DNA from 3 places in the Adlercreutzia sp. DFI.6.23 genome. Region 2 is predicted to be linked to each of the others. Evidence: predicted binding sites of a transcription regulator. Region 2 holds the regulator's gene; each other region holds the start of a gene.
What was found. The regulator HrcA, encoded in region 2, represses chaperone genes, less so after heat shock. The targets are predictions, from matches to a motif close to TNTTAGCANNCNNNNNNNNNGNNTGCTAANA.

Region 1 (5,910 bases), on a different contig from region 2:
TATCCTCGGATAGCCCCGCAGCCGCCACGATAATGGCGATGGGGGCCAGATTCGCCACGAACATGGCGAGCACGTGTTGAAGCCCGAAGGGAAACGCCTCCAGAAGCCCGATGCGTCCGTCGAGGTCGGCCAAGGCCTCGGCCTTCTTGTCGCGGAAGACCACGCCGCCGGCGCTCTCCATCGCCTCGGCGCCCTTTCCGGACGCGCCTGAAGCAGCAGACGTGCAGACGACCGCGCGGGCGTCGCGAGGGGCGGCATCGCGAGGGGCGCCCTGTTTCTGCGGCCCGATCATCGGCGGAACTCGATAGCGCCGCTGTCGGGATCCATCGCCTCGACGATGGCGAGCGAGCGCAAATCGTAGCCCGCCTCGCGTAGCTCATCGCCTCCGGGCTGGAAGCCCTTCTCGATGGCGATGCCGATGCCCTCCACGGTGGCCCCGGCGCTCTCGCAGATCTCGAGCAGACCGCGCAGAGCGCAGCCGTTGGCGAGGAAGTCGTCGATGATGAGCACATGGTCGTCGGGCCCGAGAAAACGGGTGGAGACGATGACGTCGTAGATGCGGTTGTGGGTGAAGGACTGGATGCGCGTGGAATACATCGTGCCATCCAGGTTGATGGACTGGGTCTTCTTCGCGAACACCACGGGCACGCCGAAATGATGCGCCACCACGGCGGCGATGCCGATGCCCGAGGCCTCGATGGTGAGGATCTTGTTAATGGGCTTGCCCGCAAACAGGCGCTTCCATTCCTCGGCCATCTGGGAGAACAGCTCGATGTCCATCTGGTGGTTCAAGAAGGCGTCCACCTTCAGCACACCGCCCGCCTTCACCACGCCATCGCGGCGAATGCGCTCTTCCAACAATTCCACGGAAACCTCCTTGGGCTTCGGGGCCATTTTCGCGTATCGCACTATCTTAGGAGATCGCGCCCCTCTTGGGAACGACTGCCGAAAACGCCCATGAAATAGAGCGGACGGGAAATTGGCGGTTGAGAACTTGGAAAATGTGCTTTTTTGAATAGGGGTTTGACCTGGTATTTCTTGAGTTTTATCAGGTCAAAATGGGGGTTTTCCGAAAACAAATAAGCACATTTTCCAAGTCAAGTGTTCCAAAAAAGCACAATTTCCAAGTAATGGGCGAAAATGTTCGCGCGCAACAGGAAGGGCGCCCCGGAGGGCGCCCTTCTGCGAGTTAGTAGGTTACGCGGTTAGGCCGCACGCAAGTTTTTCCTGCTTGGGCCTAGTACATTCCGCCGCCGCCCTGCATGCCGGCAGCCAGAGCGCTCAGATCGGGACCCTCCTTGGGGATCTCGTTGATGGTGGCCTCGGTGATGAGGATGAGAGCCGCCACGGAGGCCGCGGACTGCAGCGCCGTGCGAGTCACCTTCACCGGGTCGTTCACACCCATCTCGATCATGTTGCCGTACTCGCCGTTGGCGCAGTTCAAGCCCTCGCCCTTCGGCAGGCTCTTGACCTTCTCCACCACGACGGAGCCCTCGAAACCGGCGTTCTGGGCGATGGCGCGCATCGGAGCCTCGATGGCCTTGCGGATGATGTCGATGCCGACTTCCTCGTCCTTGTCGTCGGCCTTGACGGCGTCCAGGGCGCCGATGGCGTCCACGAGCGCCACGCCGCCGCCGGCGACGATGCCCTCTTCCACGGCCGCGCGAGTCGCCTGCAGGGCGTCCTCGATGCGGGACTTCTTCTCCTTCAGCTCGGACTCGGTGGCAGCACCCACCTTCAGCACGGCAACGCCGCCGGAGAGCTTCGCCAGACGCTCTTGGGCCTTCTCGCGGTCGAAGTCGGAATCGACGCGCTCGAGCTCGGCACGGATGATCTGGATGCGGTTCTCAATGTCTTCCTTCTTGCCCGCGCCGTCCACGATAAGGGCGGTGTCCTTGGTGACCTTCACGGTCTTGGCGGTACCGAGCATCTCCATCGTGGCGTCGGCCATGGTCATGCCAAAGTCCTTGTCGATGACCTGGGCGCCGGTGACCACGGCGATGTCCTCGAGGATGCGCTTGCGGCGGTCGCCGAAGCCGGGAGCCTTGATGGCCACGACGTTCAGGGTGCCGCGCAGACGGTTCAGCAGGATGGTGGACAGGGCCTCGCCCTCGACGTCCTCAGCCACGATGAACAGCGGGCGCTGGGCGCGCATGACTTCCTCCAGCAGCGGAACCATGTCCTGGATGGAGTTGATCTTCATGTCGGTCAGCAGGATGAAGGGGTCCTTCAGCACCGCTTCCATCTTCTCCATATCGGTGGCCATATAGGGGGAGATGTAGCCGCGCTCGTACTGCATGCCCTCGACGATGTCCATGTCGATGCCGAAGATGGTCTGGGACTCCTCCACGGAGATGGCGCCGTCGTTGCCCACGGCGTCCATGGCCTCGGCGATCTTGTCGCCGATGGCGGCGTCGCCGGCGGAGATGCGGCCGACGTTGGCGATCTGCTCCTTGGTGGACACCGGGGTGGCGTCGGCCTTGATGGCGGCCACGATGGCGTCGGTGGCCTTCTCGATGCCGCGGCGAATGCCCAGCGCGTCGGCGCCAGCGGTCACGTTCTTCAGGCCCTCGGAGACGATGACGTCGGCGAGGAGGGTGGCGGTGGTGGTGCCGTCGCCGGCCACGTCGTTGGTCTTCACGGCCACCTCGCGCACCAGCTGGGCGCCCATGTTCTCGACCGGGTTCTCCAGCTCGACTTCCTTGGCGACGGTCACGCCATCGTTGGTGATGAGCGGGGCGCCGTAGGACTTCTCCAGAGCCACGTAGCGGCCCTTGGGGCCGAGCGTCACCTTGACGGCATCGGCCAGCTTGGAGACGCCCGCGGCCAAGCCGGAGCGGGCATCGGTATCGAACTTGATTTCCTTAGCCATAAGTTCGCGTTCCTTTCAGTGGATCTATCTTCTCGGTTTATCTTCTCAGTTATTCAACTACGGCGTAAATGTCGTCGGCGCGCAGAATCAGCACGTTCTCGCCGTCCAGCGTCACCTCAGTGCCGCCGAACTTGCCGTAGATGACCTTGTCGCCGACCTTAATAGGCATAGGAAGCAGCTTGCCGTCCTTGTCCATCTTGCCCTCGCCCACGGCGATGATGGTACCGGTCTGGGGCTTCTCCTTGGCATCGGAGGCCAGGAACAGGCCGGACGCGGTGGTAACCTCGGCCTCGTCCTGCTTCAGGATGACGCGGTCGCCCAGAGGCTTCAAATTCATAGCTTGCCGTCCTTTCAATGGTTGTTGTAGCGCCTTCGCGCAACTTCCAATTTAACCACTCGGTTAGGTTAAGTGCTAGCACTCGGTAGCAACGAGTGCTAAACAGTTACGCATCATAACAGCTACGGGAAGGAATGCAAGAGGGGACGGAGAAAAACTTGAGTTTTTTTCACTCAAGTTTCCTGTGATTATAATCTTGATCAGGGATTACTTTTCAAGTTGGAATTTGTGCAGGTGAACAGTCTCCCTAGGGGGCAGGCGTCACCAAACCCGTCTCGTAGGCAAAGACGACGAGCTGGGCGCGGTCGTGAGCATCAGTCTTAGCCATGACGCGGGCCAGATGCGTCTTCACCGTGGCCGGCGAGATGAACAGCTCTTCGGCGATCTCGTCGTTGGAAAGGCCCCGGGCCACCAGCACGAGAATCTCGCGCTCACGGTCGGTGAGGCTCGTCAGCGCGGCGCGGCGAGTCTCGGCCACATCGGCGGCGCCCCAGCCGCCCCGCGGGCGCGCGGCCACGAAGGTCTCCACCAGCCGGCGCATCACCGAGGGCTGGATGAGCGCGTCGCCTCGGGCCACGACGCGGATGGCCGCCACGATCTCGTCGGGGTCGGCATCCTTCAGCAAAAAGCCGCTCGCCCCGGCGCCCAGAGCATCGTAAACGTACTCGTCCACGTCGAAGGTGGTGAGCACGAGCACCCGGGTTTTTGCGAGCAGCGGGTTCGATGTGATGGCGCGGGTGGCCTCGATGCCGTTCATTTCGGGCATGCGGATGTCCATGAGCACCACGTCGGGCCGAAGGCGCTGCGCCTCCTGTACCGCATCGGCCCCGTTTCGGGCCTCGCCGACGATCTCGATGCCCTCGTAGGTGCCGAGAATGGCCTTGAAGCCGCCGCGCACGAGATCCTGGTCGTCCACGACGAGCACGCGGATGGGATCGGCCTCACTCATGGGTCTCCTCCTTCTGGCTGAGGGGAACGCTCACGGCAATGCGCACGCCGCCGAGCGGACTTGGGGACGCGGAGAACGTGCCCTGTAGAAGCCGCGCGCGCTCGCGCATGCCGAGCAGGCCGTGGTGACCGGCCGCGGCGGCCGGGGCAGCGAGCCCCTTCCCGTCGTCGTCGACGATAAGCTCGGCGAAGCCCTCCCGTTTCGTGGACAGTGCCAGCGTCGCACGGCGCGCCCCGGCGTGGCGCACGATATTCGTGGCCGCCTCACGCGCGATGCCGAAGAGGGCCACGTCGATGAACGCCGGCACGCAGGCGCGGTCGTAGGCGGTCTCGTCCAGCGTGACCTCGATATCGGCACCTTCCAAATAGGACACCAAATCGCCCATGCGATCGGTGCCCTGGGTGGGCGTCGTCTCGGCCGGCCCCTCCCCCGCGCGCAGCACGCCGATCATGGCGCGGATTTCCTCCAGAGCGCCCTTGGCGGTGCGACGCACCTCGGCGATGGCCTCCTTGGCGGCGGCGGGATCGCGATCGACCAGGCGCTCGGCGGCCGCGGCCTGGATACTCACAGCCGACAGCGAATGGGCCGTGATGTCGTGCACCTCCCGGGCGATGGAGACGCGCTCGGCCTCCACCCGACGGCGCGCCTCGGCGTCGCGGCTGCGCTCGGCGGCAACCGCCCGCTCCTCGATGGCGCGGGTGCGCTCCTGGTGCTCGTGCAGAGCGTAGCCAGCGAACGCGGCCGCCAGGGCCAGCGCCATGTTCTGGAACACGGTGAGCTGCGTCAAGATGCGCGACTGCTCCGGGGGCGCCGGTGCGAACAGCAGCACCAGGCACATGACCGCGCACGCGATGGCCGCCTCGGCCCGCGAGCGCGCAGACGCCAGCGTGAACAGCGCAATGAGGGGGCCCGCCACGGACAGGGCGATGCCGTTCAGCTCCGCTTGAAGCAGACCCCAGCTGACCAGGCACCACACGAACACGGCCCAGGGGAACTTGCGCCGCAGCACGAGCGGCAGCGTGGTGAGCGCGATGGCCAGAAGCGAGAGGCCCGAGGGCACCATAGCCTGGATGCCCATGAGCCGGCGCATGAACTCGTCGGGGATGAGCAGGTTAACGGCCACGGTGAGCTGCAGGCAGCAGAACCCGAAGGCCCCCGCCGCGATGACGGCGTCGATGAGCCAGTCGGTGGCCGTAAACTTCGGGGTATTTCGAAAGATCTTATCCATGACCGCTATGGTAAACGACCGGACGCCCACGCGCCATACACCGCGGGGTGTATGAAACGAGCCTGTTGAACAACGCCGACCCCAGACGGGGCTCGTTCGCCAGCAGGACGCGGGATCGCCAGCGGGACGCAGCTTCACTAACGAGACGCGGGATCGCCGTAGAACGGCGCGTCAGGGTACGGAGGCTCCAACGCACGCTTGAAGGCGTTGGCGTCGGTACGGGCGATGACGTAATCCACCAAATCGCGGCTCAGGCCGCTCTCGGCGACGATAGCCGCCGCATCCTTCCCCTCTTCCACATAGGCGACGAGAATTCGATCCAGCGTGGCGTAATCGACGCCGAGGGACTTCTCGTCCTCCTGATCGGGCGCGAGTTCCGCGCTCGGCGGCTTCACGAACACGTTCACGGGAATGGGGCCAGTACCGCCCTCTTCCACGGCCCGGCGGTTGCGCCAGCGCGCCATGGCGAAGACGTCGGTCTTGTACACGCCGCCCAAGGGCGCGAAGGCCCCGGCCGTGTCGCC
Region 2 (5,910 bases):
CCATCTCCTCGGCCAGCTCCTCCAAAAGCTCGCGCTCGCGCTTGGAGAGCTTCTTCGGCACCTCCACGGCGATGTGCGCGAACAAATCGCCGCGAGCGTCGCTTTTCAGGCGCGGCATGCCGAAGCCCTTCACGCGCACGATCTGGTCGTTCTGGCAGCCCTCGGGGATGGCAACCGTGACCTTCTCGTCCTCGTAGATGCCGTCGATTTCGATATCGGCGCCGAGCGCCGCCTGTACCATGGGAACCACGAGCTTGCAGTGCAGGTTGTCGCCGTCGCGCTCGAAGAACTCGTCGGGGGCGATGCGCACGGTGACGATAAGGTCGCCGGCCGGCGCACCCTGCATGCCCGCTTCGCCGAAGCCGTGGATGCGCAGCTGCTGGCCGTCGCGAATGCCCTTGGGGATCTCCACCGAGACGCGCTGGCGGTCGGGCACGCGCCCCTGGCCCTCGCATTCGGGGCACGGGTTGTCGATGACCGTGCCGGTGCCGTGGCAGGCGGGGCACGTGGTGGCCGATTGCATGTCGCCCAAGAAGGTGTGCTGCACGGTGACGACCCGACCGGTACCGTGACATTCCTCGCAGGTCACTTCCTTGCCGTCCTCGCCCAGGCCCGTGCCGTCGCAATCGGGACACGGCGCCAGGCGGTCGTAAACGATCTCCTTCTTCTCGCCGGTCGCCGCCTCTTTCAGCGTGATGCGGATGCCCACGCCCATGTCGCGGCCGTCCTTGCGCACCTGGCGGCCGCCTGCGGCCGCGCCGCCGAAGAAGGTGGAGAAGATATCACCCATGCCGCCGAAGCCGCCACCGAACAAGTCCTCGAAATCGATGCCGACGCCGCCGTAGGGGCCGCCGCCACTCGCCGCGCCGGGAATCGTGCCAAAGCGGTCGTACTGGGCCTTCTTCTGGGGGTCGGACAGCACGTCGTAGGCCTCGTTCAGCTCCTTGAACTGGTCTTCGGCATCCGGTGCCTTGTTCACGTCCGGGTGCAGCTCCCGCGCCCTATGGCGAAATGCTTTCTTGATCTCGGCTTCGGAGGCGTCGCGGGAGACGCCGAGGATTTCGTAGAGGTCCTTAGTTGCGGCCATGATAGGTGAATCTTGCCTTTCTTCGTTCGCTCTTCCGTATTCTTGGGTAACGCACGTCTACTCGCCGTGCAGCGCGCACTGGGCGGCGCGGACGGCGCGGATGGCGCGCTCGTAGTTCATGCGGGTGGGGCCGATGACGGCGACGACGCCCTCGGACTCGCCGCGCCCATAGGGGCAGGCCACGATAGAGACACCAGCGAGCTCCGAGGCGGGGTTCTCGTGCCCGATGCGCACCATGACCGGCCCCCCTTCCGCGGCGGCCTCGTCGAAGGTGTTCAGCAGCACGCGGTCGTCCTCCAGCACTTCTATGACCGGCAGCAGGGCCTTCGAATCGCTGAACTCCGGCTGGCGCAGAAGCGCCGAGACACCGAGGCTGTGGGCACGAGCGCTTTCGGACTCGCCCAAGCATTCTATGACCTCGTCGATGATGAGCTGCACGAGCGGGTCGCTGAGGGCCTCTACGGTGCCGGCGTCCATGGAGCGGCGCACGTCGCGGGCCGAGTGCCCGGCGAGCACCCGGTTCAGCAGGTTCTGGGCACCTGCCAGCTCGTCGGCGGAGACCTCGTCGGCGAAGGTGACCGTGCGGTTGACCACCTGGCCGTCCTCGGCCACCACGATGACGATGGCCTGCCAGGGCGAAAGCGACACCAGCGTGATCTGACGAATGCGGCCCGCGAGCACCGAGGGCGCCATGACAATGGACAGGCAGTTGGTGAGCCGCGCGAGGGCCGCCGAGGTGCGTTCCATGAGCGCGTCCAGCTCCGAGGCCGAGGCGCGCAGCTCGTCAACCATGGCCTGGTGCGGGCGCTCTTCCTCGGCCAATCCCGACGAGAGCAGCTCGTCGACGAAGGTGCGGTAGCCGGCGTCGGTGGGCACGCGCCCGGCAGAGGTGTGCGGCTGCTGGATGAAGCCGGCGTCTTCCAGAGCAGAGAGGTCGTTGCGCACCGTGGCGGGGCTCACGCCCAGGCGGTGCCGCTCGGTCAGGGTACGCGAGCCCACGGGGAGCGCGTACTCGATGTAGTCCTCGATCAGCGCGCGCAGCACTCTCTGGCGCCTCTCCGACAGCATATCCGCTCCTCTCGCCTTCCCGCCTCGTCCCGCGCGTCGGGCGCGGAACCTTCCGTTGTTGACGCCATTTTAGCAACCGCAAGGCGAGAGTGCTAATGGAAGCGCCCATCTCGACGCAAGCGACACACAACCGCCGACAGAAGGCGGCTGTGCCCCTGGTGCACTGCTTCTGTAGGGGCAGACCTCGGTCTGCCCTCTTCGAGAAGATCGCCCGTTCTCGAGCGGCGGTGCTTGCACCGCCCTCCCGAGAAAGAAAAATTTTCGGCGTTGAGGAGGGGCGACCTTGGTCGCCCCCTACGGAGGTGGTATGCGAAGAAGGGACGATGGGTTGGCTTACGGGGCGAGGTCGAGGAGGCGGCCGTAGAGCTCGTTGCCGCAGAGCCAGCCGGCGTCGGTGGGGCGCCAACGGCCGTCCGCGTGTTCGACCAGGCCCAGGTCGGCCAGTTCATCGAAGGCGGCGAGGACCGAGCCGCCCTCGCTCTCAAAGGCCGCTGCGGCCAACCGCGTGCCCCCACCCGTTTCGGTGCCGTCGATGACCGCCGCCGCCCGCGCCACCTGCTTGTCGGAGACGCCGCGGGCCATGCGCATGCCCAGCATGAGGTCCTCGGCGGCCATCTGCCGCGCGTTCAGATCATCCACCACCTGTCCGTCCTGCACCCGCATGCGACGCTCGGCGTTCTGGGTCATGGTGACGGCTGACCGACCGAGGCCAAGATAGGGCTTGCCCGTCCAATAGGCGGTGTTATGCCGGCTCTCGAACCCGGGCCTCGCGTAGCTTGCCACCTCGTAGCGGTGAAAGCCCGCGTCCTCCAGGATGCGCTGAGCCTCCTCCATGGCCGCCGCTTCCGCATCCTCGTCGGGCTCGAGCATCTCGCCCCGCATAATGGCGGCATCGAAAGGCGTATGGGGTTCAATGGTCAGCGGGTACACCGACACATGGTTCGCGCCGAGCGCCACCGCCTCCCGCACGCTTTCCGCGAAGGACTCCTCGCTCTGACCCGGGATGCCGCACATCAGATCCACCGATACGTTCTCGAAGCGCTCCCGGGCCGCGCGCACCGCCGCCCGCGCCGCCTCGGCGTCGTGGGCGCGGCCGAGGATGCTCAGCACCTCGTCGTCGAAGGACTGCACGCCAAGGGAGAGCCGGTTCACCCCGAGCGCCCAGATATCCCGCACCATGGGCGCCGTAAGACTTTCGGGGTTCGCCTCCATCGTGCACTCGACCTCGGGTTCGAGATGCATCGACATCGACAGCGCATAAAGAAGCATCGAAAGTCGTCTCATGCCGATATAGCTCGGCGTCCCCCCGCCCAGATACACCGTCTCAATGGCTCCGAGCTTCCCCTCCCTCGAGGCTCGGCGAATATCCATCACGAGCGATTCCACGTACTCGTCAATAATCGGCGAGTCCCGTTCTACCGCCGAAGTGGCGAAATCGCAGTACCCGCACCGCTTCACGCAGAACGGAATATGCAGGTACAGTGCTTTATAAGGGTCATAAGCCACGACAGACCTCTCTTTCCGGCTGGGTAGTCCGACGATAGGAGGCGTTGCAACCGAGCGAGTTCCGCAGACGGTGTCGAAGGCGCGGCGATATGCGGGAAATTGAACCCTGTCGCCTTCGATACCGGCGAGGACTGTCTGAGCGAATTGCAATGCCTCCTAGCGTCGGACGGACAACCCTGATGCGAGATGGACAGCAGGAAATCGGAGCGATATTGGCGCGAGACGGACAAATCACGAACGCTCCCGGGCAATCTCCAGAAGCTCGTCGAACACCGCGTCGAAGTCCGAAAGCGTTGTGCAGTAGTTGATGCGGCCGCGGGCTTGGGCGGCGCCGGGGAGACCCGCCATGTACCACATGGCGTGCTTGCGCATGCGCACGATGTTGCGCCCCTCGCGATGGGTGAGCAGCTCCGCATGGCGGCGCGCCATGGCAATGCGTTCCTCAACCGTGGGCGGCGCAGGTTCGGGTTCGCTGGCAAGAGCGGCTTGTACCTGGGAGAACAGCCATGGGTTGCCCTCGGCGCCCCGGGCGATCATCACCGCGTCGCAGCCGGTCTCGACCGCCATGCGCATGGCGTCGGCTCCGCTGCGGATGTCGCCGTTGCCCACGACGGGCACGGACACCGCCTCGCGCACGCGAGCGATGACGCCCCAGTCGGCACTCCCCCGGTACAGCTGCTCGGCGAACCGCCCGTGCACCGTGACCCCGTCGGCCCCGGCCTCCTCCATACGGCGCGCGAAGGCCGACGCCGTCTCGTCGCCTTCCGCCCAGCCCCGGCGGAACTTCACCGTGACCGGATGCTCCACGACGCCCTTCACGGCCCGCACGACGGAGGCGGCCAGATCGGGCTCCTTCATAAGAGCCGAGCCGTCCCCCTTCGACACGATCTTACGGGCGGGACACCCCATGTTAATGTCCAGGTAGGCCAGGCTCTCCCCCATTTCGTCCTCGATCCAGGCGGCCTGGGAGGCCATCACCTCCGGCTCGTGGCCGAACAGCTGCACGGCCACCTGGGACTCGCCGTCGGCGAGCGCCAGCAGATGCCGCGTCTTCTCGTTGGCAAAGGAGAGCCCCTTGGCCGACACCATCTCCGTGAAGGCCATGTCGGCCCCCGCCTCGCGGCACAGCGTCCGGAAAGCGATGTCGGACACACCGGCCATGGGCGCCAGCAGCACCCGGTATTTCCCGAAGAGTCCCTCCACAGCTACAGAATCCCGAACAGCAAAAGCCCGATGAGCACGATGAAACCGAGCACGAACAGAAGGCACCCGACGCCCACGAAGGTCTTGGACGTGCCGCTCATGCCCATGTGCTCCCGCTCCTCGGCGATCTTCTTCTCGTCGAAGGGGTCGTTGATCCAGTCGTAGTCTTCTTGTTCCTTGGCCATCGGTGCTTCTTTCGACTGCTGCGTTTAACGGTGTAGAATGAGCATAGTTTAATGGATGCGCGCCGCGGTCGCGGCAAGATCACAAGAAGAGGAGACGATCGTGAAGGTACTGCTCATCAACGGGAGCCCGCGCTGGAAGGGCAACACGAACCGGGCGCTGGAGGAAGCGGCCGCTGCTCTTGAGGCCGAGGGCGTTCAGACCGAGCTTGTCTGGATCGGCAACAAGGAGATCCGCGGGTGCATCGCCTGCGGCATTTGCGGCAAGACCGGCGATAAGCGTTGCGTGTTCGCCGAGGACTGCTGCAACGAGCTCATCGCGAAGGCCGCCGAGTGCGATGGCTTCATCGTGGGGTCGCCGGTGTACTACGCCGGTATGGCCGGATCGCTGCGGGCGCTCATGGACCGCATGTTCTACGCCGGCGGCACGAACTTCCGCATGAAGCCGGCCGCCGGCGTCGCTGTGGCGCGCCGGGCCGGGGCCATCGAGGCGGCCGACCAGATCAACAAGTACTTCCAGATCAACTGCCAGCCCATTGTGTCCAGCTCCTACTGGAACATTGCCTACGGGCGCAACCCCGGCGAGGCGCAGGGCGACGGCGAGGGCCTGCACACCATGCGCGTGCTCGGCCGCAACATGGCCTGGATGCTCAAGTGCATCGAAGCGGGCCGCGCCGCCGGCATCAACCCGCCCGAGCTTGAGCCCAAGGTGATGACCAACGTCGTCCGCGAGGACCTGCTGGAGGGATAGGCTTTTCCCCTACTCATCCACCTTCAAAATGGCCATGAAGGCCTCCTGGGGCACTTCCACGTTGCCGATGGCCTTCATGCGCTTCTTGCCGGCCTTCTGCTTCTCCAGAAGCT
Region 3 (5,910 bases), on a different contig from region 2:
GCGGTCAGCGCCGATCTTTCGTGATTTCCAAGCCATTTGAAGGCGGCGGAGTTCTTTTCCGTAGCGATATCGCGCGGCCGCCAGTAAGTTCGCCGATCTTTTGAGGCGCTGGCGACGGTGCTTGCGGGATCCTCTATCGCTCCCGAACCAGCGTGATGAGGTCTTGCTTTGAATGGACGCCGAGTTTCTGGTAGATATGGTTGGTGTGGCTCTTCACCGTGGCGTCGGAGATGACGAGCTTCTCCATGATGAAAGTGCGGCTGTGCCCCTCGGCCAAAAGCGCCAGCACTTCGGCCTCGCGCGGGGAGAGGTTGCGCTCGGCGGCAATGAGGGCGCAGGCTTCGGCCAGGTCGTTCGCGGGGGACGTCGCCGTCGCTTCGTGTCCCGCTTGCCAGGTTCGCCACACAACGGCCATGAGCACCGCCACGGCACCGTAAAGGGCGGCGATGACGATGAAGCGGCCGAGGCTCGAGACCGATTGCAGGATGAGGCTGAAGAGGATGGCGGCCGTACTCATAACGAGCTTGGCCATGGCGGTGCTGCGCAGCGGCGGCCATTCCAGGGTGCGGGCCGCCATGACGCCGGCGAGCCAGAACAGGAAGTGGGACAGCAGCTCAACGGAAAGCGACGCGCTCTGGATGATGACCTCGGGAACCGCGAGCTCGGTCAGGGTCGTCTGGTCGACGAGCAAAAGGGCGCCCAGCAAAACGAGAAGGGCCGCGGCCATGCGAGGGAACATGCCGCCGTCGTCGCGGTGGTGGAACACGGCGGCTACCACGGCGGCGAACAGGACGCAGGCGGGCAAGATAGAGGGAAGCGCATCGGCGCCGACGATGCTCACGTCGCCCCAGAAGCCCAGCGGGCTTAGGGCGCGGCCCACGGCGTTCAGCACGGGGAACAGGATGACAAAGGCAATGAAGCCGGCGCGTTCCGTCACGGGCAGCTTCCACTCCGTGGATGTGTGGCGTCCTTCTACGTGGGCAAGCGCCCTGGTGGCGGCAATGAGGCAGGTTCCGCAGCCGATGACGGCCACGGCGTCCGCGGCTATCTGCAGTTCGGTGCCGAGGGCCCCCACGCCGGCCACGACAACGGCCTTCAGTACGCGGCTCCCGGCCAGGGCGATCACTACGTGGACGAGCTTCTCCGGGCGAGCGGTCTCTGCAGGATAGGGCCTCAAGGCTGCCCGGCGCATCGCCCAGAAGGGTTGAAAGCGCGTCTCTGGGGCGTTTGCCTTAGGCCACGGGCTCCAGCGCGGCCACCTGCTGGCCGGCGATGCGGCCGTTCACGAGGCAGTCGAGGGTGCCGTTGCAGCCCAGACGGCAGGCGCCGTGTACGCCACCGGTGGCCTCGCCCGCGCTCAGCGCGTTTTCCAGGCTCTCGGCGCACCAGTCGGGCACGTTGTCCACCGAGCCGATCTGCACGAGCGGCGTGCCCACCTCGAACATGGCGTCGCAGAAGCGCTTGCGGTCGGTGAGCTCGTTGACGAAGCGCTTGCCGGTGGTGGGGTCGATGGTGGGCGCGTAGGCGCTCTCGGCCTCGATCCAGGTGGCGGCGCAGCCGAAGGAGTCCTCCTCGGGGCTCGTGTAGGGATAGCACTGGATCTGGTCCAGCTGCATGCCCATGACGCCGGCGTCCAGGGCCACGCGCAGGCCGTGGGCCGTGGCGCCGTCGAAGTTCGTGCAGCCCACGGTCTCGTCGAGGCGCGGATCCTGGGCGCTGCGGAAGGTCACGTCCTTGCCGTAGCCGCCGGTGGCCAGCACCACGCCGCGGGTGGTCTTCACGTTGGTGGTGGATGAGGCGGTGTCGGGATCGAAGTCGCTGCAGCCCTCGGCCACGGTGGCCTCGTCCTGGGCCCACTCCACGCCGATCTCGCTCACAGTCCACTCGAACACCTCGTTGGACTTCTCGCCCACAAGTTGCAGCTTGTCCTTGTAGTTGAGGTTCAAACCGGCGGTGAGCGCATCGTTCATGAAGGTCTCGATGCTGTCCTCGATGCCCGCGGCCTTCTGGGCGGCCGAGCCCACCACGGCGATCTGCCCGTCGGCGTACACGGAGTTGCCGCCGGCCATCTTGTGCTTCTCGATGACGCGGACGGCAGCGCCGGCCTTGGCGGCCTCGTAGACGGCGGCCAGTCCGGCATAACCCGAGCCCACGACGAGCACTTCGGTCTCCTCGTCCCAGTTGACGTCGGCACCCGTCGCAGAGGCTCCCGTGTCGGAAAGCTCGTCTTTGCCCTTCGGCGCGCAGCCGGAAAGGCCGAGTACGGCGAGCGCGCCGGCGGAGGCAGCGCCCATAAGGAAGTTGCGGCGCGAGAAGCCCTTCTCGGCGGTGTTCAGCTCCCCTGCGTTGTTCATGATGCCCATGATCCTCTCCTTTTCGTTGGAAGTGCAACAACAGGGCGCACCATACGCGCCGCCTGCCGTACCGCGCACCGCCCAGATGGGTTGAACCGCACCACCCAAAAGGGTTGATTGTCAAGAAATGCCTGATGAGAAGCTTGCTCATGTTCAGCTCATCGAAGAAGCTCCTGGCGTCCTTGAAGGGGTTCGAACATTCCCGAAAACAGTTCGAGGAAATGCGTAAGAAAACTTGATAACACTTGACTTAGGTTTCCTTCTGCGTACAATGTGCTATTAGCACTCGTAAGGGAAGACTGCTAACGCTTTTGTCGCCGCCGGTCAACGACTGACGCACAACCCGTACGCACCGCGAGATACTGCCGGCGAGCGACCTACACTCGGGCGGTCAAGCGTCTTCCGATCGTATGAAAGAAGGAACCAGCCTATGCGCAAGTTCAAGACAGAGAGCAAGAAGCTGCTCGACCTCATGATCAACTCCATCTACACCAATCGCGAGATCTTCCTGCGCGAGCTTATCTCCAACGCGTCCGACGCGGTGGACAAGCTGTACTTCCGCAGCCTGACCGACCCGTCGGTGGCTGTGGGCCGCGACGACCTGGCCATCACGGTGGGCTTTTCCGCCGACGAGCGCACGGTCACCGTGTCCGACAACGGCATCGGTATGACCAAGGACGAACTGGACAAGAACCTGGGCACCATCGCCCATTCCGATTCCTTCGAGTTCAAGGCCGCCCAGGCCGAGGCCGCTGCCGATTCCGAGCCCGGCGAGGCGAAGGGCCTCGACGACCTCACCGATGTGGACATCATCGGCCAGTTCGGCGTCGGCTTCTACTCCGCCTTTATGGTGGGCAAGAAGGTGCGCGTCGTCTCCCGCGCCATCGGAAGCGACGAGACCTGGGCCTGGGAATCCGACGGCGTCGACGGCTACGACATCAAGCCGGCCGAGCGCGCCGAGCACGGCACCGACGTCATCGTGTACCTGAAGGACGACACCGCCGACGAGTCCTTCGGCACTTTCGCCAGCGAGCACGGGCTCACCCAGCTCATCAAGCGCTACAGCAACTACGTGCGCTACCCCATCAAGATGGAAGTGACGAAGAGTCGCAAGGTTGAGGCGCCCGAGCCGGCCGAGGGCGAGGAACCGGCCGCGCCGACGTGGGAGAGCTACACCGAGGTGGAGACCATCAACTCCATGATCCCCATCTGGAAGCGCAAGAAGTCCGAAGTTTCCCAGGAAGAATACGACGAGTTCTACAAGACCGACTTCCACGATTTCGAAAACCCGGCCCGTACCATTTCCGTGCACGCGGAAGGGTCGCTCAACTACGACGCCCTCATGTTCGTGCCGAGCCGCGCGCCGTGGGACATGTATTCGAAGGACTACAAGCGCGGGCTTGCCCTGTACTCCTCCAACGTGCTCATCATGGACAAGTGCGAGGAGCTTCTGCCCGACTACTTCGGCTTCGTGCGCGGCGTGGTTGACTCATCCGACCTCACGCTGAACATCTCCCGCGAGACGCTGCAGCACAACGGCCAGCTGCGCGCCATCGCCCGCCGGCTAGAGAAGAAGATCAAGGCCGATCTGGTGAACATGCGCGACGACGACCGCGAAGCCTACGAGAAGTTCTTCGAGCAGTTCGGCCGCACGTTGAAGTTCGGTATCTACCAGAGCTACGGGATGGCCAAGGACACGCTCGGCGACCTGCTTCTGTTCTACTCCGCCAAGCAGCAGAAGATGATCACTCTGGACGAGTATTTGGCCGCGGCTCCCGCTGGCGCCGATTCCATCTTCTATGCCGCGGGCGATTCGCTGGAGCGTTTGGCCGCCATGCCGCTCGTGACCACGGTTTTGGCCAAGGGCTACGACGTGCTGCTGTGCGACCAGGACGTGGACGAGTTCTGCATGATGGCCATGGGCACCTACGGTGAGCACGCGGTGGATGGCGACGAGGAGAGCAAGCAGCCCTACTTCATCAAGAACGTGGGCTCCGAGGACTTGGGACTTACCACCGATGAGGAGAAGAAGGAGGCCGAGGAGGCCACCGAGTCCAACGCTGAGCTCTTCGACGTGATGCGCGAGGCGCTGGGCGAAAAGGTGGAGCGCGTTGTCGTTTCCACTCGCCTTACCGATGCGCCGGCCGTGGTCACAAGCGAGGGCGGCGTGTCGCTGGCCATGGTGCAGGTGCTGAAGAGCCAGCCTGGTGCCGAGGGGCTGCCCGATTTGCACCTCGTGCTGGAGATGAACGCCAAGCACCCGGTGTTCGAAGCCCTGCGCGCGGCCCATGAGGCCGGCGACGACGACAAGGTGCGCACCTACGCCGGCATCCTGTTCGACCAGGCGCTCCTCGTGGAAGGCGTCATGCCCGACAACCCGCTCGCCTTCGCCCAGGCTGTGAGCGAGCTGATGAAGTAGCGAGGTCGATGCTCGGCGCCGCTGAACTGAAACAACTCGAGACTCCCTCCTCTCTCTTGGAAAGGATCGCCTTCGCGCGATCCTTTCCCGGTTTCGGAGCAAGAATTTCGAGTTGTTAGATGTCGAGGGTTCGGCTTGCGGAGTACCTTAGCGCCGCACCATCCGAACAAGGTTCCATTTTAGCGAATAACGTTGATTTTATCGGGCATTGGGCAGGTAAGCCGAAGGAAATGGGTCGAAGGCGCTTTCCGAATGTCTAACAACTCGAAATTTCGATCTTTTGCCGGAGGGCAGATTGTTTTACGCGCCTTTCAAGCAGAAGCAAGAATCCCCACGAGGCGCTCATCAGAAGCAGGCCCGCGGCGTCGAAGGTGATGAACAGGTCGACGCTGCTGGCGAGGAGATCGTGGCCGACGGGCAGGGTGGCGCGGATGAGCGACTCACCGACTAGCCCCACGATTTGTTGAGCCAGCACGACGCCGGCCAAGGCGCGATGGCGGCATGGTTGCCAGATGACCGGCGGGTAGGTGCAGTTCCACATGAGGAAGGCGATGCCGATGCCCTGGGTGGCCACGCGCCCCGGAACGCCGGCGAGCTCGTAGGCGCCCATGTAGGCTTCAGGTGTGAGCGCGAACCCCAGGGCGCACTGCACGTTCACGACGAACACGAAGGCGAAACAGAGGCGCACGACCCAGGTAGCCACGGTGACCCTTCGCGGCACTTTTTGCAGACTTGCGCTGTCCTTGCCGATCTTCCTGTTTGTCGCGCTCTGGTCGGTGGGGTCGCTGTTCAGCTGCGAATCGTTTTGGGCGATGGGGGCGCTTGCTTTCCCTGTGTTGTCTTGAACGGGGGCCGCGGAACGGGGATTGAAGGATCTCATTGTGCCCTACCTCCCTAGCTGGCTCAGCTGCCGGAAGGCGTAGAAGGCCACGGCGCTGGAAGCGGCGACGTTCAGGGAATCGACGCCGTGAGCCATGGGGATGCGCACGGTGTAATCGCACCGCGCAATGGTGGCGGGGGAGAGCCCCTCGCCCTCGGTGCCGAACAGCAGCGCCAGCTTCGCGGGCGCGCCGCCGGTGGCCTCGCGCTCGGTCAGGCGCGCGTTCAGCTCGTCGGGGGTCACGGATTCTTCGGAGA

Region 1: groES (co-chaperone GroES) is a predicted target of HrcA. The motif match lies at 3,283-3,313, and genes of this name have one in related genera.
Region 3: htpG (molecular chaperone HtpG) is a predicted target of HrcA. The motif match lies at 2,632-2,662, and genes of this name have one in related genera.

Annotation. Positions count from the first base shown of each region.
Region 1 covers NZ_JANGBP010000005.1:10,799-16,708, reverse strand. The annotation lists gene NE591_RS05955 (uracil-xanthine permease family protein) at 1-292, opposite strand, end outside; gene NE591_RS05950 (xanthine phosphoribosyltransferase) at 289-867, opposite strand; gene groL (chaperonin GroEL) at 1,238-2,872, opposite strand; gene groES (co-chaperone GroES) at 2,922-3,209, opposite strand; gene NE591_RS05935 (response regulator transcription factor) at 3,457-4,158, opposite strand; gene NE591_RS05930 (sensor histidine kinase) at 4,151-5,386, opposite strand; gene nadE (NAD(+) synthase) at 5,524-5,910, opposite strand, start outside.
Region 2 covers NZ_JANGBP010000002.1:237,740-243,649, reverse strand. The annotation lists gene dnaJ (molecular chaperone DnaJ) at 1-1,087, opposite strand, end outside; gene hrcA (heat-inducible transcriptional repressor HrcA) at 1,145-2,155, opposite strand; gene hemW (radical SAM family heme chaperone HemW) at 2,489-3,661, opposite strand; gene dusB (tRNA dihydrouridine synthase DusB) at 3,893-4,864, opposite strand; gene NE591_RS02800 (hypothetical protein) at 4,867-5,049, opposite strand; gene NE591_RS02795 (flavodoxin family protein) at 5,150-5,797, shown strand; gene lepA (translation elongation factor 4) at 5,807-5,910, opposite strand, start outside.
Region 3 covers NZ_JANGBP010000013.1:67,212-73,121, forward strand. The annotation lists gene NE591_RS11335 (helix-turn-helix transcriptional regulator) at 134-1,177, opposite strand; gene NE591_RS11340 (FAD-dependent oxidoreductase) at 1,233-2,363, opposite strand; gene htpG (molecular chaperone HtpG) at 2,785-4,773, shown strand; gene NE591_RS11350 (hypothetical protein) at 5,030-5,476, opposite strand; gene NE591_RS11355 (RNA methyltransferase) at 5,660-5,910, opposite strand, start outside.